3 regions of the Undibacterium sp. GW821-FHT11H02 genome follow, and region 1 is predicted to be linked to each of the others. Evidence: predicted binding sites of a transcription regulator. Region 1 holds the regulator's gene; each other region holds the start of a gene.
What was found. The regulator LexA, encoded in region 1, represses DNA repair genes until DNA is damaged. The targets are predictions, from matches to a motif close to ACTGTATNNNNATACAGT.
Positions count from the first base shown of each region.

Region 2: a site for LexA is predicted at 2,472-2,489, ahead of ruvA (Holliday junction branch migration protein RuvA). Genes of this name have one in related genera too.
Region 3: a site for LexA is predicted at 2,050-2,067, ahead of AC1RR2_RS11050 (DNA topoisomerase IV subunit B). Genes of this name have one in related genera too.

Region 1 is NZ_JBXARG010000004.1:269,894-278,012, forward strand. It holds gene lon (endopeptidase La) at 1-1,099, shown strand, start outside; gene lexA (transcriptional repressor LexA) at 1,264-1,917, opposite strand; gene rpsF (30S ribosomal protein S6) at 2,250-2,618, shown strand; gene priB (primosomal replication protein N) at 2,676-3,002, shown strand; gene rpsR (30S ribosomal protein S18) at 3,012-3,296, shown strand; gene rplI (50S ribosomal protein L9) at 3,323-3,775, shown strand; gene AC1RR2_RS06455 (replicative DNA helicase) at 4,010-5,398, shown strand; gene AC1RR2_RS06460 (DUF47 domain-containing protein) at 5,524-6,150, shown strand; gene AC1RR2_RS06465 (inorganic phosphate transporter) at 6,224-7,234, shown strand; gene AC1RR2_RS06470 (LytR/AlgR family response regulator transcription factor) at 7,310-8,068, opposite strand.
Region 2 is NZ_JBXARG010000017.1:13,638-21,756, forward strand. It holds gene purH (bifunctional phosphoribosylaminoimidazolecarboxamide formyltransferase/IMP cyclohydrolase) at 1-177, shown strand, start outside; gene AC1RR2_RS15860 (GIY-YIG nuclease family protein) at 204-485, shown strand; gene ruvC (crossover junction endodeoxyribonuclease RuvC) at 777-1,319, shown strand; gene AC1RR2_RS15870 (immunity protein CdiI family protein) at 1,362-1,631, shown strand; gene AC1RR2_RS15875 (hypothetical protein) at 1,777-2,100, opposite strand; gene ruvA (Holliday junction branch migration protein RuvA) at 2,503-3,084, shown strand; gene ruvB (Holliday junction branch migration DNA helicase RuvB) at 3,101-4,171, shown strand; gene AC1RR2_RS15890 (hypothetical protein) at 4,219-4,869, opposite strand; gene AC1RR2_RS15895 (hypothetical protein) at 5,007-5,318, opposite strand; gene alr (alanine racemase) at 5,685-6,803, shown strand; gene AC1RR2_RS15905 (D-amino acid dehydrogenase) at 6,849-8,119, shown strand, end outside.
Region 3 is NZ_JBXARG010000009.1:81,599-89,717, forward strand. It holds partial or broken gene AC1RR2_RS11040 (GNAT family N-acetyltransferase) at 74-680, shown strand; gene AC1RR2_RS11045 (vWA domain-containing protein) at 721-1,890, shown strand; gene AC1RR2_RS11050 (DNA topoisomerase IV subunit B) at 2,208-4,199, shown strand; gene parC (DNA topoisomerase IV subunit A) at 4,439-6,766, shown strand; gene AC1RR2_RS11060 (diguanylate cyclase) at 6,957-8,119, opposite strand, start outside.

The sequences.
Region 1 (8,119 bases):
TTCAGCTTTGTTGGAGGTTTTGGATCCGGAACAAAATCATACCTTTTCAGATCATTACATTGAGGTTGATTTTGATTTGTCCGACGTTATGTTTGTGGCGACCTCGAATTCTTATAACATTCCACCGGCCTTGTTAGATCGGATGGAAGTGATACGTTTATCGGGTTACACGGAAGATGAAAAAGCGAGTATCGCATTGCGTTATTTGTTACCTAAGCAAGTCAAGAATAATGGTTTGAAAGAAGAAGAAATTTCAGTTTCAGAATCTGCGATTCGCGATATTATTCGTTACTATACGCGTGAAGCTGGGGTGCGTTCATTGGAACGTGAAATCTCTAAAATCTGCCGCAAAGTTGTGAAGATGTTGTTGTTGAAAAAGACCGAAAAGAAAGCCACGATCACGTCGAAAAATCTAGATAAATTTTTGGGTGTGCGTCGTTTTGATTTTGGTGTAGCGACCAAAGAAAATCAGGTCGGTCAAGTCGTTGGTTTAGCATGGACGGAAGTCGGCGGTGATTTGTTGACCATTGAGGCGGTGTCTATGCCGGGTAAGGGAGCAACGATACGCACTGGTACACTAGGCGATGTAATGAAGGAGTCGATTGAGGCAGCTCGTACCGTGGTTCGTAGCCGAGCTGCGCGTTTAGGTATTAAGGCCGATGTATTTGAAAAAACCGATGTGCATATTCACGTGCCTGAAGGTGCAACACCGAAAGATGGTCCATCCGCGGGGATTGCGATGACCACGGCAATGGTATCGATCTTTACTGGTATTCCAGTACGTGCAGATGTGGCGATGACAGGTGAGATTACACTTCGCGGTGAAGTTCTGCCAATTGGTGGTTTGAAAGAGAAGCTGTTGGCGGCACATCGCGGTGGAATTAAAACTGTGTTGATCCCAGAGGAGAATGCGAAAGATCTGACGGAAATTCCTGATAACGTCAAAAACAAGCTGGAGATTATTCCAGTGCGTTGGATTGATAAAGTCTTGGAAATTGCGTTGGAGCGTCAGCCTGTTCCTCTAACGGAGGAGGAGATGGCTGTGCCTACGGTCGCAAAAGCTGACGCGAGCGCAGATACTTCCACGATTAAGCATTGATTAGTATCTACAATTTCTCTTTGTCGCTCAATAGAAAAAATGCCCGATGATTTTATCGGGCATTTTTTTTAGAAGTTTTGCACTTACGTGCACTTACGGTTAGTGAGAATGATCTTTAATCGCTTTGACTAATGGACTCAAACATATTTATTCTCTAGATTTACTTACCAGCTGCGCAGCAAGCCAACTGCAAGGCCTTCTAGCGCAAAGTCGGTTTCATTTTCATTTACGATAATGGGTGAGAAGTCCGGATTTTCCGGTAGCAGTTCAACTCCGCTTGAAGTTTTCAAATATCGTTTTACGGTAACTTCTTCACCTATGCGTGCCACGACAATCTGCCCATTGCGAGCAGTATCCGTTTTTTTGACGGCGAGCAAATCGCCATCCATGATCCCTATGTCGCGCATCGACAAACCACGAACTCTGAGTAAAAAATCTGGTTTAGCAGAAAACAATGACGGATCGACTTGGTAAGTCGCTTCCACATGTTCAGTTGCCAAAATCGGCGATCCGGCTGCCACACGTCCGACTAAGGGCAGACTTAATTGCATCAAAGCTGGATGCGGTAACGCCATTTGCATATTTGGCATGGAGTTTGATAACTCTGATTCTAATAATCGAATACCGCGGGAGGTGCCAGCAGCAATTTCAATAACACCTTTACGCGCTAAGGCTTGCAAATGCTCTTCTGCAGCGTTAGTCGAGCGAAAGCCTAACTCATTGGCGATTTCAGCACGGGTTGGTGGAAATCCTGTATTTTGAATAGCATCTTTTATGAGGTTGAGAATTTGTTCTTGGCGTGCGGTGAGCTTGAGCATGGTAGTCCCGATGGAATCTGAATTGAGTCTGAAGAATCTGAATTTAATCTTGGTATATGCTAAAAGAGGCTGTATATATAAGCAGACTGTATTTTTATACAGTAAATGGCTGAATGCAAGTTATTTTGTGTTTTTTTTACATTTAACCAATCCATCCGCATTAAATATGCACTGTTCGTGTCGCGAAGAAGTGCCGTAAATTCTAATTAAGTGTTACAGGTGATCTAACTGCTTGATTATGATAGGAAAGTGCGTTATAGTCTCGGGCTGTCCTCTTCCTGCACTCGTCTTGACGCCGAGGCAGGCTTTATTTTTGTCCACAAGGAGAAATTATGCGTCATTATGAAATCGTATTTATCGTACATCCCGATCAAAGCGAGCAAGTTCCTGCAATGATCGAACGCTACAAAGCTAGCGTAACTACACGTGGCGGCCAAGTGCACCGCGTTGAAGATTGGGGCCGTCGTCAACTGGCTTACATGATTCAAAAATTAGCTAAAGCTCACTATGTTTGCATGAACATTGAGTGCGACGCTGAAACTTTGCTTGAGTTGGAAACAGCATTCAAATTTAATGATGCCGTATTGCGCCACCTCACAGTTAAATTGAAAAAAGCAGAAACAGCTCCTTCTCCAATGATGAAGTCTGTGCAGAAAGAAGATTCTGCTAAGGCACAACGTGTTGAAGCTCCAGCAGCTTAATCGTTTTGACTAAGAGCGTGTAGGAACCAGTTAGTCATAATTGAGAGTCAGCAACTTGTGAATCAACTTAAAGTAGTCGCTGCGGTTGTTGAAAAGTCAGTGTTGCGTTATACCCCAGCGGGAATACCCATCGCGACAGCAACTTTAGTGCACGACTCTAAGCAGGTGCAAGCAGGTGGTGAACGTCAAGTTGAGTTTGAAATTGCTGCAATTGCCGCAGGTGAAATTTCAAAACGATTCTTGGATATTGAGCTCGGTATGTTTATGATTTTTACAGGTTTCTTAGCACGCAAAAACCGCAACAGCAAAAGTCTCGTTTTTCATGTTACTGAATTTCAGGAAGCTGAAATAACAATAGAAAACGAAACAAATTTACTAGATTAGGAGCCTAAAATGGCATTCGGTAAAAAATTTGATAAAAGCAAATTAAAACAAAAGCGTCAGCAACAAAATCCTTTGTTCAAACGTAAAAAATTCTGCCGCTTCTCAGCGGGTCATGTCGCAGCAGTTGACTACAAAGACATCGATACATTAAAAGATTTCATCCAAGAAAACGGCAAAATTATGCCTGCACGTTTGACTGGTACTAAAGCTTTGTATCAACGTCAAGTTGACACAGCAGTTAAGCGCGCACGCTATCTCGCGTTGTTGCCTTACACTGATTTGCACACAGCGTAATTGACGACGGAAATTAGGAGAAAAACATGCAAGTTATTTTGATGGATAAAGTCGTTAATCTCGGCAATCTGGGTGATGTAGTTCGTGTTAAAGATGGTTACGCTCGTAACTTTTTGATTCCACAACGTATTGCTCGTCGTGCAACTGCAGCTGCGATCGCTGAATTTGAAGCGAAACGCGCTGAGTTGGAAAAAGCAGCAGCTGCTAAATTGGCTGAAGCGCAAGCTCAAGGTGAAAAATTGAACGGTTTGACAGTTCAAATTTCTCAAAAAGCAGGTGTGGATGGCCGTTTGTTCGGTTCAGTAACCAACTTCGATATCGCTGAAGCATTGGCTAAACAAGGTTTCGCAGTTGAAAAGGCGCAAGTTCGCTTGCCAGCTGGTCCTTTGAAAACAACTGGCGATCATTCTGTTTCCGTGGCTTTGCATACGGACGTTGTGGTCGACGTAATCGTAGCTGTTTTGGGCGAGCACGCTTAAGTTTAGTTCTTTCGAGAGCCAAAAAAGCCGGGTTTTCCCGGCTTTTTTTATGACTGTTTTTGTCGCTATTAAATATTGAGATCTGACAATTATTTAGTAGAAAAGTAGGTGCCAAGAAAATTATGAAAATGATTTGCGTATCTATTATTTGCCCAAAATATTCTTGATTTAAAGCTTGTTATTTGAGATGTTTCTTCTGTTTTTGAGTAGGAATAAAAAGGTATAATGCGCACCATGAAACCGCCCTCAGATCCCCAGTTAGACTCAATCCGCGTACCTCCACATTCCATCGAAGCTGAACAATCAGTTTTGGGTGGTTTGTTGCTCGATAATGCTGCGTGGGATAGGATCGCTGATTTTATTCGTGAAGACGATTTTTATCGTTACGATCACCGCATTATTTTTCAATTTATCGTTAAGCTGGTCAATTCTTCTCGTCCAGCCGACGTCATCACCGTATTCGATGCCTTGAATGCTGCCGGGAAAGCAGATGATGTTGGTGGCCTGACTTACTTAAACGCATTGGCGCAAAATACACCCTCAGCGGCAAATATTCGTCGTTACGCCGAAATTGTGCGGGATCGCGGCGTACTGCGTAAGTTGATCACGGTCGCAGATGAAATTTCTGGCCAGGCATTTAATCCGCAGGGCAAAGAAGTGAAGCAAATGCTGGATGAAGCGGAATCCAAAATTTTTGCGATTGCAGAAGAGGGGGCGCGTGGTGCACAAGGTTTTCATGCCATTCAGCCTTTATTGACCCAGGTGGTAGAGCGCATTGACGAGTTGTATAACCGTGATCACACTAGCGATATTACGGGAGTACCGACGGGCTTTGTCGATCTGGATCGTATGACCTCAGGGCTACAGCCAGGTGACTTAATTATTGTTGCGGGTCGCCCTTCCATGGGTAAGACGGCTTTCTCAATCAATATTGGTGAGAATGTCGCAATTGATAGCGGACTTCCTGTCGCCGTGTTTTCGATGGAGATGGGCGGCGCGCAATTAGCGATGCGTATGTTAGGTTCGGTCGGTAAGTTGGATCAACATCGTTTGCGTACAGGTCGTTTGATCGATGAGGATTGGCCGCGTTTGACACATGCAATTCAAAAGATGAATGAAGCACAGTTTTATATTGATGAAACGCCAGCCCTAAGTTCAATTGAGTTACGTGCCCGCTCTCGCCGCTTGTCACGCCAGTGCGGCAAACTTGGCTTGATCATTATTGATTACTTGCAGTTGATGTCGGGTAATTCTGGGGGGGAAAATCGTGCGACTGAAATTTCCGAAATTTCTCGTAGTTTAAAAGGCTTAGCGAAAGAATTGCAATGCCCGGTTATTGCTTTGTCGCAGTTAAACCGCTCGTTGGAGCAGCGCCCGAACAAACGCCCTGTGATGTCAGATCTGCGTGAGTCTGGAGCGATCGAGCAAGATGCGGACGTGATTTTGTTTATTTATCGTGATCAAGTCTATAACCCAGACTCTCCTGATAAAGGAACCGCGGAAATCATTATTGGTAAACAGCGTAACGGGCCAATTGGCAGTGTTCGCTTGACCTTCCTTGGTGAATATACCAAGTTTGATAACTACACAGGCTCCTTGTCAATTTACGGTGATAGTGAATAGTTTTTTGTAGTATGTATTTGTTTTTTCTTTAGTTTTTGTAGTGCCACTAAGTCAGATGATCCTTGCAATTGCAGTATAAATAGCAGGGACTTAATATAAAAAATTTCTATTTTAGGGAAATGAAAATGTTTGGACGATTAATGCCCACCGAGGGTAAATTTTTTGAGCTTTTTAATCAACACGCTGAATTGTGTGTCAAAGGCTCTAAAGAAATGGTCGCTTTGATGACCAATTTTGATGACCTGGAAATTCGAGTGCATGCGATAGAGAGTATTGAAAAGCAGGCAGATGCTGTGACTTATACGGCGATTGAATTGCTGCATAAAACCTTCATTACACCAATTGATCGTGATGATATCCATAAGTTGATTACAAAGATGGATGACATCCTTGATTTGCTTGAGGATGCGGCCCAAACAATTTCACTTTACGATATTCGTGAAATCACGCCTGAAGCGAAACGCTTAGCCGAGTTGTGTTTAGCATGTGCCTTGAAGGTAAAAGAAGCGGTTGCGCTTTTACATAATATGGATAATTCGCGTCAAATTTTGACTATCTGCGAAGAGATTGACCGTTTGGAGTCAGATGCAGATCACGTCATGCGTGCCGCGATGTCAAAGTTATTCCGCGACGAGCCAGACGTTCGCAATTTGATTAAGCTCAAAGCGATTTATGAGATTCTTGAAACTGTGACGGACCGTTGCGAAGATGTGGCAAACATTATTGAAGGCATTATTGTTGAAAACGCATAAATTGCTTGTCCTTTAATCTGTTTTGTCTTTTGTATCTTCTGATCGAAGATACATTAAAAGAAAGTTCACATCTATGGAAACTTTATCTCCGACTTTGACGGTCATCATTCTTTTGGTGATCTTAGCTTTACTTTTTGATTTTATGAATGGTTTTCACGATGCGGCAAATGCAATTGCCACAGTCGTGTCTACCGGTGTATTAAAGCCCGGTCAAGCGGTAGCAATGGCTGCGTTATTTAATGTTTTGGCATTTTTTGTATTTAATTTGTCGGTTGCAAAAACTATAGGTAAGGGAACGATTGAACCATCAGTGATCGATCACTATGTGATTTTTGGTGCTTTAATTGGGGCCTTATTTTGGAATTTGGTTACTTGGTATTTCGGTATACCATCTTCCTCTTCACACGCTTTAATTGGTGGTTTAATTGGCGCAGCTGTAGCAAAAGGTGGTACTGATACTTTAATCGCTGGTGGCTTGTATAAAATTATTTCATTTATTGTGCTATCGCCGTTGATAGGATTCTTGCTTGGTTCTCTGATGATGTTGATTGTGTCGTGGCTGTTTGTGAAATCGACGCCTAGTAAGGTTGATAAATGGTTTAGACGCTTACAATTGGTTTCTGCTTCTGTGTTTAGTTTGGGGCATGGCGGTAACGATGCCCAAAAAACTATGGCGATTATCTGGATGTTGCTCATTGCTACAGGCTACTCAAAGGCGTCAGATCTAGCACCACCGCTCTGGGTTGTCTACTCATGTTATGCTGCAATTGGTTTTGGTACACTATTTGGTGGCTGGAGAATTGTCAAAACGATGGGGCAGAAGATCACCAAGTTGAAGCCTGTTGGTGGATTCTGTGCGGAGACTGGTGGTGCTGCTACTTTGATTTTTGCCACCATTTTTGGCATTCCAGTTTCGACCACGCATACCATTACCGGCGCGATTGTTGGTGTTGGCTCAGCGCAAAAAATGTCAGCAGTTCGTTGGGGTGTTGCTGGTAATATTGTATGGGCTTGGATATTGACTATTCCCGCATCTGCCTTTGTTGCTGCTATTGCTTGGTGGGTAGGTACAAAAATTCTGTAGTTCGCGTAAAGTGTAGTAAGTTGAAAAAAATCCCAGATCAATTGTCTGGGATTTTTTTTGTTTGCATTGACTGTATTACATTTGCTTAAACAGATGTACGAAACTTCGACTAACCTCTAATTTTTCGGTGAGCCCTTTAATTTGAACTAAATGACGTCCACGCATATCGCGTACTACGCCAGAGATGGCTTTCGAGTTTACTAAGGTTGAGCGATGAATTTGCCAGAATAATTGCGGATCAAGTTCCTCTGCCAGATCACGTACCGGCTTACGAATTAAGGCCTCATAGGTCGCGGTTTGTACTCGTGTATATTTTTCGTCCGACTGAAAGAATAAAATATCTTCAACCGGAATCAGGCGTAATTCTTGACCAATCGATGCCTGTATCCATTGCAGGTAATTGGCTTTTGGCGCTATGCCTAATTGTTTTGCCAATTGCGCCAACATGTTGCTCATGTCATTGGGCTCGTTTGCGGTAGTTAATCTGGCTTTAAGGCGTTCGACGGTCTTGCTAAGACGTTCTGTATCGGCAGGTTTTAAGACATAGTCTACAGCGCCCTGATCAAATGCTTCGACCGCGTACTGATCGTATGCGGTGATAAACACGATATGCGCTTTCGTTCCAATTTCTTTGGCGGCTTCTAAACCCGTTTTTCCAGGCATGCGGATGTCGAGGAAGGCCAAGTCGGGTTTGTGTAAATCCACCAATTGAATTGCCTCTTCACCATTTTTTGCTTCAGCTAAAATTTCTAGTTCTGGCCAGACTTGTTCCAGGCGCGAGCGTAGTTGGTCGCGCATTAGTCTTTCATCATCGGCGATAATTGCGGTTGGCATTATTCTTTTCTCGTCTCATGAATTGTGGTTGATGGTACTTATAGATTTGCA
Region 2 (8,119 bases), on a different contig from region 1:
GCAGTTGCGTCTGATGCATTCTTCCCATTCCGCGATGGTCTAGATGTCGTGGTCGATGCAGGCGCAACGTGCGTGATTCATCCAGGTGGTTCTATGCGTGATCAAGAAGTGATTGATGCTGCAGATGAACGTGGTGTCGTCATGTTGTACACCGGTGTTCGTCATTTTAGACATTAATTTGCACTCAGGACGTCGTTAGTAAAATGGCGTTCGTCTACATTCTCGCCAGTGATCGTAATGGCACCTTGTATGTTGGTGTGACAAGCGATCTGGTTCAGCGAATCTATCAACACAAAAACAAGTTTGTACCAAGCTTTACTGAAAAGTACAGCGTGGACAAACTTGTTTGGTTTGAGGCTTGCGATTCTATCGAAGGCGCGATTGTGCGTGAGAAGCAAATCAAGAAGTGGAAGCGTGAGTGGAAGATCAATTTGATTGAAACGACTAATCCTTATTGGAATGATTTGTTTGATTCGATTTTGTAGTGACTGTTTCACCCCAGATCTTTTATCAGCCTTGAACTAACGACACTGGGCTCCTGCCTTCGCAGGAGCGACGGTAATTTGTTTGCTGATGCATGACTGTTGGTAGGAAACAAAGCTGAAAAACTTCAAACTAAACCTAGCATTTGTTGACCGTCATTCCTGCGAAGGCAGGAATCCAGCGGCGTTCGTTGAGCAAAAACAAAAGCAATTACGGATCAGAAGTACAACACGCTAACACTCAAGACCTGCGTATAATTTAGCAATAAATTCATACACAGAAAACAAACACCAATGAAAATCCTAGGCATAGATCCCGGCTTACGCACCACAGGTTTTGGTGTCATCCATAAGCAGGGCAGTAAGCTCACTTACATCGCTTCAGGTACTATCAAAACAGTTGAAGGCACTTTGCCAGAACGCCTCAAAACCATTCTTTCCGGCGTCACTGAAATCATCCAAACTTACCAACCCGATTGCGCGGCAATTGAGAAGGTATTCGTCAACGTCAATCCACAATCAACACTACTACTTGGCCAAGCACGTGGTGCTGCGATTTGCGCTTTGGTTCAAGCTGAATTGAATGTTGCAGAATACACGGCTCTGCAAGTCAAGCAAGGTGTAGTCGGTCACGGTAAAGCCAAGAAAGAGCAAGTGCAAGATATGGTGCAGCGTTTGTTGTCTTTATCTGGCACGCCTAGTTCCGATGCAGCTGATGCTCTGGGTGTGGCGATTTGTCATGCGCATAGTGGGGATACTTTGAAGACGCTGGGTGCGATTGCGCCTGAGTTGGCTAAGAAGGGTTTGCGGGTTAGGGCGGGCAGGTTGATTGGTTGACCAAACCTTGCTGGGAGATAACGAATGAGATGTTTGAAATTGATGGCCGATTATCAGTGTTTCCCACTTTGGGAGAATTCGTCAAATCTTGTAGGAAATGTTGATCCAGCATCTCTCCCAATTTCTGAAAATTTAATCTCAATGTTAAATGAATGGGCTGAAATATTTGATGCTACGCTAAATCTCGATGATCCAGTCCAATCCGGTTTCTCGTCAGAGAAATTGAAGGTTGAGTTTCATGATAAAGGGCATGATCTATGTCTTTCACTTCAATCGGAACTTGGTAGTAAGTATTCGGTCATTTATGTTTAGGCAAAGTTGTGAAAAATGGGGTTAGAAAAAATTCAAAATTTAATTTCAAAATGACTTGCGATAATTTAATCTAACCCTATTATTTTGTATTCATATCAAGTTGGATCTTTGTCCGTTGTGGTGGTTTAAATTTTGTAGATGATTTTTAATTTGCAGGTCGGGGGTGGCCCGACAGCCACTCCCTTTCTTTGCTTCGCCAAAGAAAGGAAGCAAAGAAAGGCGACCACGCTGCCACTGCCCTTCGGGTTCCCAATTGTGCAGGACAAAAAATGGGAAAGTGTTGAAACTCGCTTCGCTCAGACAACAACACTTTCTTTATCCATTTTCTGTCCTGCACAATTGGCAGTGTCAGAAGTGGAACGGCGTCAAAAACAAAAGCAAAAACAAAAGCAAAAACAAAAGCAAAAACAAAAGCAAAAACAAAGTCAAAAGCAACGGCAACACCAAAACAATCAGTACCGATGGACATTCAATTTTCCATTAGCTGTTGTCGATCGTTGCTTTTGAATTTGCTTTTGACCTACCCCCGTTTGAGACGATGTAATTTGTGCTTCACAGAAAATGGATAAGAAAGTGTTGTGTCTGAGCGTAGCGAGTTTCAACACTTTCCCATTTTTTGTGATGCGCAAATTATGCTGGAGCGTAGCGTAAGCACCCCGCAGGGGCGAGTCTACGGTCGTCTTTTTTGGATTACCTTTTTTGACGAAGCAAAAAAGGTAATTGGCTGTCGGGCCACACCCGACCAGCAATCGTTCAGTTGAGTTAACCAGTTGCAAGAGTTAAAACCAACAATTCAGCAAAAACATCGCCACCACAACCAGCAGAGAATAGTTTACTATTACTGTTTATTTATACAGTACGAAAGCCCAGCATGATAGGTCGTATCGCCGGAACCTTAATCGAAAAGAACCCGCCGCAAATCATGGTTGATTGCCAAGGTGTTGGTTATGAAATCGATGTGCCTATGAGCACTTTCTATAATCTGCCTGCGCTCGGTGAAAAGGTCGCCTTGTTGACCCATTTAGCGATCCGCGAAGATGCACATGTCTTATTTGGCTTTGGTACCGCTGAAGAACGTGCAACTTTCAAGCAATTAATTAAAATCAGTGGTGTCGGCGCGCGTACTGCATTATCAATTTTATCCGGCATGTCAGTCGCTGATTTGGCTCAGGCAATTACTTTGCAGGAAGCAGGGCGTTTAACACGTGTGCCTGGTATCGGTAAAAAGACCGCCGAGCGCTTGCTGCTTGAACTTAAAGGCAAGCTGGGTGCCGATCTGGGTGCTGCTGGAGTGGCTGCAGCCGCTGGCGATCATAGTTCGGATATTTTGAATGCCTTATTAGCTCTCGGTTATTCTGATAAAGAAGCCTTGGCGGCTTTGAAATTGGTGCCTGCAGGATCGGGCGTGTCGGATGGGATTAAAGCAGCACTCAAAGCTTTGTCTAAGAGTTAAACACGAATAGAAAAACATGAGCATACAAACCGACAATCTCTCCACGCAATTCGTCGATACCCGCATCATTGCAGCGACGCCAACTTCACCTAATGAAGAGGCGATAGAACGTGCTTTGCGTCCTAAACAACTGGATGAATATGTTGGACAAGAGAAGATCCGTGATCAGTTAGAAATCTTCATCGGTGCGGCGCGTCAGCGTAAAGAGGCACTCGACCACACCTTATTGTTTGGCCCACCAGGTTTAGGTAAAACGACCTTGGCGCATATTATTGCGCGCGAGATGGGTGTGAATCTGCGCCAGACTTCAGGCCCTGTGCTGGAGCGTGCCGGTGATCTGGCGGCGTTGCTGACCAATCTCGAAGCGAACGATGTCTTGTTCATTGATGAAATCCATCGCCTCTCGCCAGTGGTGGAAGAGATTTTGTATCCTGCTTTAGAGGACTATCAAATCGATATCATGATAGGTGAAGGTCCAGCAGCGCGCTCAGTCAAGCTTGATCTGCAGCCATTCACTTTGGTTGGGGCGACCACGCGTGCCGGGATGCTGACCAATCCTTTGCGCGATCGTTTTGGTATTGTGGCTCGCTTAGAATTTTATACGTCAGAAGAACTCAGTCGTATCGTTACTCGTTCCGCATCTTTGTTGCAAGTTCCGATTAAAGATGACGGCGCATTTGAAATCGCAAAACGTGCGCGCGGCACACCACGGATTGCGAATCGCTTATTGCGCCGCGTACGTGATTATGTCCAAGTCAAAGGCAATGGCGAAATCACCAAGCCTATGGCCGATGCTGCATTGAAGATGCTGGATGTGGATGCGGTCGGTTTTGATTTGATGGATAGAAAATTGCTCGAAGCCATCTTGTTTAAATTTGGCGGTGGTCCGGTTGGCTTAGACAATGTCGCCGCAGCCATTGGCGAAGAGCGCGATACGATAGAAGATGTGTTAGAGCCGTATTTGATACAGCAAGGTTATTTGCAGCGTACACCACGCGGCCGCATCGCCACTGCCAGTGCTTACGAACACTTCGGTTTGACTGCGCCGCGCACTAATCCGAACGGGGATTTGTGGGGGGCTTCGTGACGGTGCAGCTTTGTTAAAGACAGATAGCAGTTGTTTTCCCTCGGTAATTACTTTACGCCATTAGATTTTATTGTGGGCACGGAAAGTATGCTGATCGAGTTCGCCGTGAAAGCAATAAGCGTGTCGTTGTGTTTGTTGTGAATTTGTGGATTGAAATCGTCTAGTTTACACATTTGTTGCTCTGAATCGATATCCCAAATAGTCGTTCCCGCATCCGTCACTACATAAAGGTGTCTGCCATTCAAAAATAGATAATTGCATTCATTTTTGTTAGTGATGCGTATACTTTTTTCGATTGTTGCCTTTGAATTACTAAGGCTATAAATCGCTATTCCCGAACCTTGTCTCATTTCCATTTCCTCGTCTTTATCCCAAATGGGTATTCCCCACATTGCAATGTGTTGATCATCGATCCAACATGCTGGAACACTCCAATCGTCGCCTAGAGGAAAATCAATTATTGAGTCGCCATCTTCGCTTTCCCAAGGATAGGTAGTTAGCCACTGCTTGATTGACCAAGTTCGTGGAACCGATAATGGATGCCAGACCCAACCATCGTCGAATAGTTGATTGTTGTTAGGGCTGGAGATTAATTTTCCGTGAAAGTAGTCGAGATAATGCTCTGGTCTTTTTTCTGAAGAGTCATAAGGAGCTATCAATCGATTTGTAATGATTTGTCCACTGACTGGATCGGTCACATCGAGCCGATTCCAAGCTGTTCGATGGATTAGTAAATTTTGTCCTTCGAAATGAATAAAGCATGCGCTGAAAGGCACAGTCTCTTCGCAGTAGTTGCCACCATTGATATGCGTGATTATCCTTCCGCAACAGGTTTCTATGAGCATTCCAATCTGACCGTGGTCAATACAACTGCCGCATATTTACCAACAAAGGATGAATGCAGTCGAAATTTTGAAATGCCAAAATGTTCATGGTCATTTGAATGATCTATTTCTGGCAAGACGATTTCGCATAATTTTGTTTGAGCGCCAGTGTCCGAATTGAGCCCGTACAATTCTCCTTTTGTGGTTAAGATCAGCAAATCGCCATATTCAGCTTGAACTGCATTCGCATCCGCGATGGGGGTGCAATCCCATTTGATATTTTTTGGGGTATCAACTTTTTGCTTATTGTGAGAATTCATCATTTTTGTTAATTAATTGTTCTTTAGTTTATGTATTCTTAGAATTGTAAATCGAGCGTTAAAGTTAATGCTAGTTCGAAGCGAGTCAATTTGATTAGCTTGAATATTTGCTTCTCAGGCGATGATGGTTGTATGCTATTAGATACATCGTATTAAATTTAATACACTTAGGCGACTGATAAGTATTCATATATAAAACAACGATTTCTAGAGGAATTTCTTTTTTCTTGTATTTATTTCGATACAGTCTATTCTGTTAAAATTATCGAGTGTAATGCTAAGTCCTTGATTTCGCAGCTTGTGCAGCGATTGAAAAACTTGGCATGGCAATTGCTAATTCACAGCAATTGATGATTTTTCGAGGTGACTATGCTGCAAGAAGCTGGGCGCGCTGGGGCGCTACTTACGATCGATTTGCGTGCGCTACGTGCGAATTACCGTTATTTGCAGGGACGCTTGGGTAAGGCTGCCTGTGGTGCCGCGGTGAAAGCGGATGCCTATGGCTTAGGCGCGATTCCTGTTTCTAAAGCTTTAGTGGATGAAGGTTGCCGTCATTTGTTTGTCGCGCAATTGGAAGAAGCGATTAGCTTGCGCGCCCATATTCCACGTGATGTCGCGATTTACGTGATGCACGGTTCGCCGGTTGGCTATGAGGCTGAGTTTATCGAATACGGCTGTACGCCTGTTTTGAATAGTCTTGATCAAATCGCAGCATGGCGCAAACTGGCTCTGGCACGTCAAGAACGTCTCCCTGCTGTGATCCAGATCGATACAGGGATGGCTCGCATGGGTCTGTCACAGGCGGAGTTGGTTACGTGGTTGAATGATTTCAGCATCACCGAAGGCATTGATGTTCGTTACGCGATGAGTCATTTGGCTTGTGCCGAAGATCAACTCGATCCTATGAATCAAATGCAATTGAAGGGCTTTCAACATTTGTTGGAACAATTGCGCAAACAATATCCAGATTTAAAAGCCAGTTTTTCAAATTCCTCAGGCATCTTTTTGGGCACCGATTTTCATTTTGACTTGGCGCGCCCTGGTGCGGCTTTGTATGGTGTTGCTCCAGTGGCGGGACAGGCGAGTCCTATGCATTCAGTAGTGCAACTGCAAGGACGGATTATTCAAACGCGTGAGATTCCTATGGGCGCGAGCGTCGGTTATAGCAAGACTTGGCGCGCTACTCAACCTTCTAAGATTGCCACCGTTTCAGTCGGTTATGCCGATGGTTGGCTGCGTAGTTTGAGCAATTGCGGTGTAGCGCACATTGCAGGGATTGAAGTGCCGATGGTTGGTAATGTGTCCATGGATACGATTACCTTAAACGTTAGCCATGTTGATCCTCAGCTTTTGTATCCGGGTGCTTTGGTGGATTTAATTTGTCCCAATAACACCGTTGACCAAGTCGCGAAACGCGCTGGCACTATAGGCTATGAAATTTTGACCAGCTTGGGACCGCGCTACCAACGTCATTACATCGACGCTTGATTCTATTACCGAATTCACGCAATTAATTAATACAGGAACATACACATGAAAATAGTCATCTTGGGAGCAGGCGTCATCGGTACCTCCACCGCGTATTACCTCGCCAAAGCTGGACATGAAGTGACTGTGCTTGAGCGCCAAAGCGGTGCAGCATTAGAAACCAGTTTTGCGAATGCGGGTGAAGTCTCACCTGGTTACTCGGCACCGTGGGCAGGTCCTGGTGTGCCGCTAAAAGCAATCAAGTGGCTGATGATGGAGCACAGCCCATTGGCAATTCGCCCTAGCACAGATCCAGCCATGTGGCGCTGGGTGTTTCAGATGCTGATGAATTGCACCACCAAGCGTTATGAAATCAATAAAGGCCGCATGTTGCGCATGGCGCAGTATAGCCGTGAAGTCTTGCAGCAATTGCGTGAAGATACAGGCATTTCGTATGACGAGCGCACTCAAGGTACTTTGCAACTATTCCGCAATCAACAGCAACTCGATGGTTCGCAAGCCGATATCGACATTCTCAAACGCTATGGCGTGCCTTATGAATCACTGAGTGGTGACGAATGTTTGCGCGTCGAACCGGCATTGAAAAATGTGCGGGAAAAATTCGTCGGCGCTTTGCGTTTACCTGGTGACGAGACTGGTGATTGTTTTAAATTTACGCAAAATTTGGCGCAATTGGCTGAAGGTCTGGGCGTGAAATTTGAATATGGTGTGAGCATAGAACGTGTGATCGCGGAAGGTGATCATGTGAAGAGCGTGCAAACTTCTAAAGGACATTTCACAGCAGATAAATTTGTATTGGCGCTCGGTAGTTATTCCCCGATTATGTTGCGTGAACTTGGCATCAAAATTCCTGTGTATCCGATCAAAGGTTATTCGATCACCGTGCCGATTACTGACGCAACAGGTGCCCCGGAATCGACCGTGATGGATGAGACTTATAAGGTCGCGATTACGCGTTTGGGTGACCGTATCCGGGTTGGCGGTACGGCAGAAATTACAGGTTACGATTTGCGCCTGCGCGAGTCGCGCCGTAAGACTTTGGTGCATTCTGTGACCGATTTATTCCCGCATGGCGGCGATGTTAGTAAGGCTGAGTTCTGGACGGGTTTACGTCCTATGACACCGGATGGCACACCGATTATAGGCCCTACGCCGTATCGTAATTTGTTCTTGAACACGGGTCATGGAACCTTGGGTTGGACCATGTCTTGCGGTTCTGGTCAATTCCTCGCGGATTTGATTTCCGGCAAAAAGCCAGCAATTTCGACTGAAGGTTTGTACATGGATCGTTATGGCAGTGTGAATCGTCCGATTGC
Region 3 (8,119 bases), on a different contig from region 1:
AGGCTTACTACCAAGGAAATATCTTTTTCGACGCATTACAATAAGCGCTTGAGCACTCACGCGTACAACAGGAATCACGATGTCAATTGGCAGTATCACCCTTACCGGCCTGCACGCCAGGCTTGCACCACTCTCGCAAGATCATCTGACCGACTTGCAAGCCGCCGCCAGCGATGGACGCCTGTGGGAATTATTCTTCACTTCTGTGCCTTCGCCAGAACATCTGACGACTTGGTTCAAGACTGCAATCGAGCAACGAGACAAAGGCCTTGCCCTACCCTTCACCGTATTTGACCAGAGTCAAAATAAAGTGGTCAGATCAACACGCTATTGCAATATTGATAGTGCCAACAAACGTCTGGAAGTTGGTTACACATGGTATGCACAATCTTATCAACGCAGTGCCATCAATACGGAATGTAAGCTTTTATTATTGACGCATGCATTCGAAGTTTTGGATTGCAGTAGAATTTCGCACAGACTGGTTCAACCAACGCTCGCAAAAAGCCATAGAACGCTTAGGCGCCAAACTCGATGGTGTATTGCGTAGCCATATGATTTTGCCAGATGGCCGGGTACGTGACACTGTGGTGTACAGCATACTCAAACATGAATGGGCTGGTGTCAAAGCAAATTTGGAATTCAAACTCAAGCGCGCGCCATTTACAGGTTTATTCTAATTATCTATCAATCTAAATACCAACCCCAGAGAACTACACAGTGTTAACCGACTTTTTCTTCACGCTCAAAGACGCCAAAATCCCAGTGTCAATTAAGGAATTTCTGACCTTGCTAGAAGCCATGCAGCAAGGCGTCGTTGGCACTTCGGTCGACGAATTCTATTTCTTGTCGCGCACTATCTTGGTCAAAGATGAAGCGAATTACGATAAATTTGACCGCGCTTTTGGTCTTTACTTCAAAGGCATCAATACAATTTTTGAAAAGCATCCCGACATTCCACTCGATTGGCTTAAAAAACGCCTACAACGAGAATTGACAGATGAGCAAAGAGCTGCATTAAAAAAATTCGGCTACGACAAGCTGATGGACAGACTCAAGCAATTACTCGAAGAGCAAAAAGAACGACACGAAGGTGGGAATCGTTGGATAGGCACGGGCGGTACCTCGCCTTTTGGCAATGGCGGCGATAATCCTGAAGGCATACGCATAGGTGGCAAAAGTGAACGCCGTTCTGCGGTCAAAGTCTGGGAAGCGCGCGCCTTCAAGGACTACGATACCGAACGTGAGCTCGGCACTCGCAATATCAAAGTCGCTCTGCGCCGCTTGCGTAAATTCGCACGACAAGGTGCAGAAGAAGAGTTGGCGCTAGATGCGACGATCAAAGCTACCGCGAACAATGCGGGCTACCTCGATATCAAAATGCAGCCCGAACGCAAAAACAATATCAAAGTGCTGATGTTGCTAGATGTCGGCGGTACGATGGACGATCACATCGCTCAGATTGAGGAATTGTTTTCAGCGGCAAAAACTGAGTTTAAAAATATGGAGTTCTATTATTTTCATAACTGCGTCTACGATTATCTGTGGAAAAATAACCACCGACGTCATTCAGAAAAATTCCCAACTTGGGATGTGCTACGCAAATACACGCCTGATACCAAATTAATTTTTGTGGGCGATGCCACCATGAGTCCGTATGAAATCTTACAAGCTGGCGGCTCAGTAGAATACAACAACGAAGAAGCTGGCGCAACCTGGATACAACGTTTCACTGCGCACTTTCCTAAGCATTTATGGCTTAATCCCGAACCCGAAGGCATTTGGCAATATCGACAGTCGATCGACATCATGCGGCAATTGCTGAGTAATCGTATGTTTCCTATTACTTTGTCGGGCTTAGAACAAGGAATGCGTTTATTGAGCAAGTAAGCGCAACATCTCTCACATTGTGACCGACGGTACCAAAGAAGACCGAATAGCAAACCGCAGAGGCGCAAAGAACGCAGAGGAATTCTCGATAAAAACTTTGTGATTTCTGCGTCTATGCAGTTCAAATATTTTTCTTTTTTCCACACAAACAAAAAATTAACTGTACATAAAACCAGTATTTCACATTACAATAATTCGTCAAATCCTCGGTTTTCCGTGTAGGATAAAAAAAGAAACGCGCCGTTCAGACACGGGCGAAAGCAAATAAACAAGTCAATAAATTAATAGATTAATAAATTCCTCACCCATTTCATCGCATGGCAACTAAAAAAACCACAACCCCATCCGACTATAGCGAATCATCCATCCGTGTCCTCAAAGGACTGGAGCCGGTCAAACAAAGACCTGGGATGTACACCCGCACCGAAAACCCTCTGCACATTATTCAAGAAGTCATCGACAATGCCTCGGATGAAGCTTTGGGTGGTCATTGTAAGAATATCCAAGTCACCTTAAATGCCGATGGCAGTATCAGCGTCGAAGATGATGGCCGCGGCATTCCTGTCGGTTTGCATCCAGAAGAAGGCGTGCCTACGGTAGAAATTGTCTTTACTCGCCTGCATGCTGGCGGCAAGTTTGACAAAGGTTCAGGTGGCGCTTATGCCTTCTCCGGTGGTTTGCACGGGGTCGGTGTTTCTGTCACCAATGCACTATCCAAACGTTTAGAGATTACCGTCTGGCGCGAAGGCGGCTTACATAATCTGGTGTTCGCAAATGGTGATGTCATTGAGCCATTGAGCACACAGGCTTTAGGTCGTGGTGATAAGAAAAATGGCACCCGCGTTTCAGTCTGGCCGGATGGAAAATATTTTGACTCCCCGAATATTTCTATCCCAGAAATGCAACGTTTACTACGCTCCAAAGCAGTTTTGCTACCGGGCGTTAAAGTCACCTTCAGCAATGCGAAAACAGGCGAAAGTCAGACCTGGCAATATGATCAAGGCTTACGTGGTTATTTAACTGAAGCACTTACACAAGCCTCACATGGCGACTTAGTCATCCCCATGTTTGAAGGCGAGCAATTTGCGAATGCCGATACCGATGGTTTCGCAGAAGGTGAAGGCGCATCGTGGGTCGTGGCATGGACTGAAGATGGCGGTGTAGTGCGCGAATCGTATGTGAATTTGATTCCTACACCCGCTGGCGGCACCCATGAATCCGGTTTGCGTGAAGGCTTATTCGGCGCCGTGAAAAGCTTCGCGGAAATGCATTCCTTGTTACCTAAAGGAGTAAAACTTTTGCCAGAAGACGTGTTCGCCCGCGCTTCGTTTGTGCTGTCGGCGAAAGTCTTAGACCCGCAATTCCAAGGACAGATTAAAGAACGCTTAAATTCACGTGATGCAGTACGTCTGGTATCGAGTTTCTCCAAACCACCTTTGGAACTGTGGCTTAATTCGCATGTGGAACTGGGTAAAAAACTCGCCGAATTGGTGATCAAGCAAGCACAATCACGTCTGCGTTCTTTGCAAAAAGTCGAGAAGAAAAAATCCTCTGGCGTGGCAGTATTACCAGGCAAGCTCACCGATTGCGAATCGAATGACATCACACGCAATGAATTATTTTTAGTCGAAGGTGACTCTGCTGGCGGCTCGGCAAAAATGGGACGTGACAAAGAATTTCAAGCGATTCTTCCCTTGCGCGGCAAGGTCTTAAATTCTTGGGAATCCGAACGTGATCGCCTGTTCGCGAATAATGAAATTCATGACATCGCCGTTGCGATCGGCGTTGATCCGCACAGCATCAATGACACTATCGATTTAACGAATCTGCGTTACGGCAAAATTTGCATACTCTCAGATGCGGACGTCGACGGTTCCCATATTCAAGTCCTATTACTGACGCTGTTCTTCAAACATTTCCCACAGTTGATTGCACGCGGTCATATCTGCATCGCCCGCCCTCCTCTGTTCCGTGTGGATGCACCAGCGCGTGGTAAAAAACCGGCACAAAAAATTTATGCACTCGATCAGGGTGAATTGACGGCGATCGAGGACAAGCTGCGCAAAGATGGAGTCAAAGATGGTGCTTGGGCGATTTCCCGTTTTAAAGGTCTGGGTGAGATGAACGCCAACCAGTTGTGGGAAACGACAATGAATCCTGATACGCGTCGCTTACTGCCTGTGTCTCTGGGTGAATTCGATCAAGAATTTTCGGAAGGTCGTTTCAATATGCTAATGGGCAAAGGCGAAGCGTCTGCACGTAAGGCATGGCTGGAAGAACATGGCAATGAGGTAGAAGCGGACATATAAAAAATAAACTTCTAAACCTCTCAACACAGAGGCACAGAGACACTGAGAAAAGCAAGAGAACATACTACGGCAAGTCGTCAGAAAATATGGCAAATACGCCCTACCACACTCTAAAACTTAAAAGTATCCAATAAACTGATCTTTAAAATACTTTCTAGTTTCTCTCCGATTTTTCTCTGTGCCTCTGTGCCTCTGTGTTGAGAGGTTTTAAGAATCATCAAAAATACAAACAAAACATTATGAGCGAACAAGCAAATTTATTTGACGAAGCCCCGGACAATAACGGTAGTAATGGCGGTGATGGCGAGACTTTGACGCTGGCGACTTTCGCTGAGCGTGCTTATCTTGATTACGCGATTTCTGTGGTGAAAGGTCGCGCGCTGCCCGATGTCAGCGATGGGCAAAAACCTGTACAGCGTCGAATCTTGTATTCGATGAATGAACTTGGTTTAAATTCCTCCGCCAAGCCGCGTAAATCAGCGACCGTGGTTGGTGATGTGCTCGGTAAGTTGCATCCGCATGGCGATCAATCCGTGTATGACGCGATGGTACGTATGGCGCAGGATTTTTCTTTGCGCTATCCCCTGATTGATGGACAAGGTAACTTCGGTTCACGTGATGGCGATGGTGCGGCGGCTATGCGATATACCGAAGCGCGCTTAACACCTATCTCTAAATTATTGCTCGATGAAATTGATCTGGGCACAGTTGATTTTCAGCCCAACTATGATGGCTCGTATGAAGAACCGACATTATTGCCAGGACGCTTGCCCTTCGTTTTATTGAATGGCGCATCGGGTATCGCCGTCGGCATGGCGACTGAAATCCCTTCACACAATTTGACCGAAGTAGCGAAGGCAGCAGTCGCCTTAATTCGCAATCCTAAAACTACGCATGCTGAGTTAATGGAATTCATCCCTGGCCCAGATTTCCCAGGCGGCGGACAAATCATTACGCCAGCAGCGGCAATCAGTGATATTTACGCTAGTGGTCGTGGCAGCCTGAAAGTACGGGCGCGTTGGAAAATAGAAGAACTGGCACGTGGTCAATGGCAGGCGGTGATTACCGAACTACCACCAGGCACCTCTTCACAAAAAGTACTGGAAGAAATCGAAGAGATTACCAATCCCAAAATCAAAATGGGTAAGAAATCTCTGTCGCCAGAACAAGTCAGTCTGAAGCAAGTCATGTTGTCGGTACTCGACGCAGTACGTGATGAATCGGGCAAAGATGCGGCTGTGCGCTTGGTCTTGGAACCGAAATCCAAGAATCAAGATCAAGCCGAATTCATGCAAATGTTGTTGGCGCATACTTCGCTCGAAACTTCCGCTTCATTGAATCTGGTGATGATAGGTGGAGATGGTCGCCCGCGTCAAAAACCACTCTCCGATATTTTGACGGAGTGGATCACTTTCCGCTTTGAAACCGTCACTCGTCGCACTCAGTTCAAGCTGAAAAAAGTCAATGACCGTATTCATATTTTAGAAGGTCGTGAAGCGGTACTGCTAAACATTGATAAGGTCATCAAAATCATCCGCGAATCGGATGAACCTAATCCCGCATTGATGGAAGCTTTCCGCTTATCGGATCGTCAGGCAGAAGATATTTTAGAAATTCGCTTGCGCCAATTGGCACGTTTGGAAGCCATAAAAATTCAGCAAGAATTAGCAGAATTGCGCAACGAAAAAACCAGTTTGCAAAATCTCTTAGATGATCCTTCAGCCATGAAGAAATGCATCATCAAAGAGATCGAAGCTGACGCAAAACAATATGGCGATGCACGTCGCACTGTCATCGAAGAAGCACAACGTGCGTCTATTGAACAAAAGGTCATCGATGAGCCTGTTACCGTTGTGATCTCGGAAAAAGGCTGGGTACGTGCTCGAACTGGACATGAACATGATCCTGCTCAATTCACGTTTAAGGCTGGTGATAGTTTGTATGGCACGTTTGAATGCCGCACGGTTGATCAGCTCTTAGTATTTGGCTCGAATGGTCGCGTATATTCCGTGCCTGTTTCGGCGCTGCCGGGTGCTCGCGGCGATGGCGTGCCTGTCACGACTTTGATCGACTTAGCGAGCGGTTCACGTATCTTGCATTATTTCGCTGGCAAAGCCGAGACATCCCTTTTATTAGCTTCCACGGCAGGTTATGGCTTCACCGCCAAACTCGGTGACATGGTTGGTCGTATGAAGGCGGGTAAAGCCTTTATGACTTTAGAGGAAGGTGATGAGCCATTAGCACCAAGCCCTGTTTCTGATGACGCTAGTGCGATAGCTTGTCTTTCAGAAAAAGGGCGCTTACTTGTATTCGGTCTGGCTGAAATCAAACATCTTTCTAGCGGTGGCCGCGGTGTAATCTTAATGGAATTAGAGCCTAAAGAAAAACTGATAGCTGCTACTGCAATCAGTCAAAAAGGTGTCAAAGTCAGTGGCATAGGTCGAGCTGCCAAACCGCAAGAAGTAAGTTTAAGTGCCAGCGGCCTCGCTATTCATATCGGCAAACGCGCACGTAAAGGAAAGGCTTTGGAATCGAAAATCAAAGCTAGCCATCTGACTAAAAACTAAACGATAAATTCGTTCGTACTAGCGCAAAAAAAGCCTGCACAGTTTATTCTATGCAGGCTTTTTGCTATAGGGTGATAGTAGTATAAAACGGCGCACGCAAAGCAATTAAAAAATTCTTAAAACAGTCTACTTCACTTTCAAATCTTAATGACTAATGACTGATCTACTCCAAGCCGCGACAAAAAACATATCAAGTTCCCAAAACAATTTGATTTTTTCCACTATGTTTTGCGCGATACAAAGCCGCGTCAGCAATCAGCAATAAATCATCTGGGTTCGTGGTTTGTCTTGAGTCTGCAACGCCGGCAGAGAAACCCACCGAGAACTCGCCTTGCTCAGATACATGCATGATTTTATTGAATGCGACGCGAATTTTCTCTAAAACCAATTCTGCTACTTCAGCAGTGGTATTAGGGAAAATCACCACAAATTCTTCGCCACCATAACGGCCGACCACGTCACTTTTACGCAAACGTTGGCGCAGCATATGCGATAAAGTACGCAATACCTGATCACCAATTTGATGGCCGTACGTGTCATTCACTTTCTTAAAATTATCCAAATCCAACATCGCCACCGAAACGCTCGTTACATTACGACTAGCACTAGACATCTTTGCGATCAAGTCTTCCTTAATTGCAGTGTGGTTGAATAGACCAGTCAAACCATCACGCATGACCAAGGAGCGCAAAGCGCGATAGCGTTCCGCACGCGAAGACAAGGAAGAGATCAATAACTCAGGTGCAATCGGTTTATTTAAAAAATCATCTGCACCCACTTTGATCGCTGCGATTTGCTTTTGAATGTCATTCTCGCTCGATAAAAAAATAATGGGAATGTCGAGATACGAAGGATCTTGCCGTATGACTTTAGATAATTCCACGCCATCACAATTGGGCATATACACGTCCATCAAAATTAGTTCAGGCCGAAAATTTGCCATCCGCTCTAAAACTAATTCGGGGTCATTCAAAACCTCGGTGATCATGCCAACCCGTTTCAATATCTCACTGTAATACTGTGCCAACTCTATATCGTCATCAATAATCATCACTCGATACAAACGTGGACAATCGCGCTCCAGTATCTCATCGATACGCTCAGTTAACACCAGTATATCCACCGGTTTAAGCAAGAAAGCTTGCCCCCCTGCTCGCACCGCATGCAGACGACTGTCAAAACTATTAGTTTCAGAAACAAAAATAGTCGGTGGAATGGTAAAACCAGCGGCCGATAAACGCATCACTTCATGGATTCCTGCCAAGTGAGAGGACTCAAAATCCGTATCAATAATCAAAATAGCAGGGATTTTCTCGTACAAAGCTGCCTCTAGATCCTGCAAGCGAGGCAAAT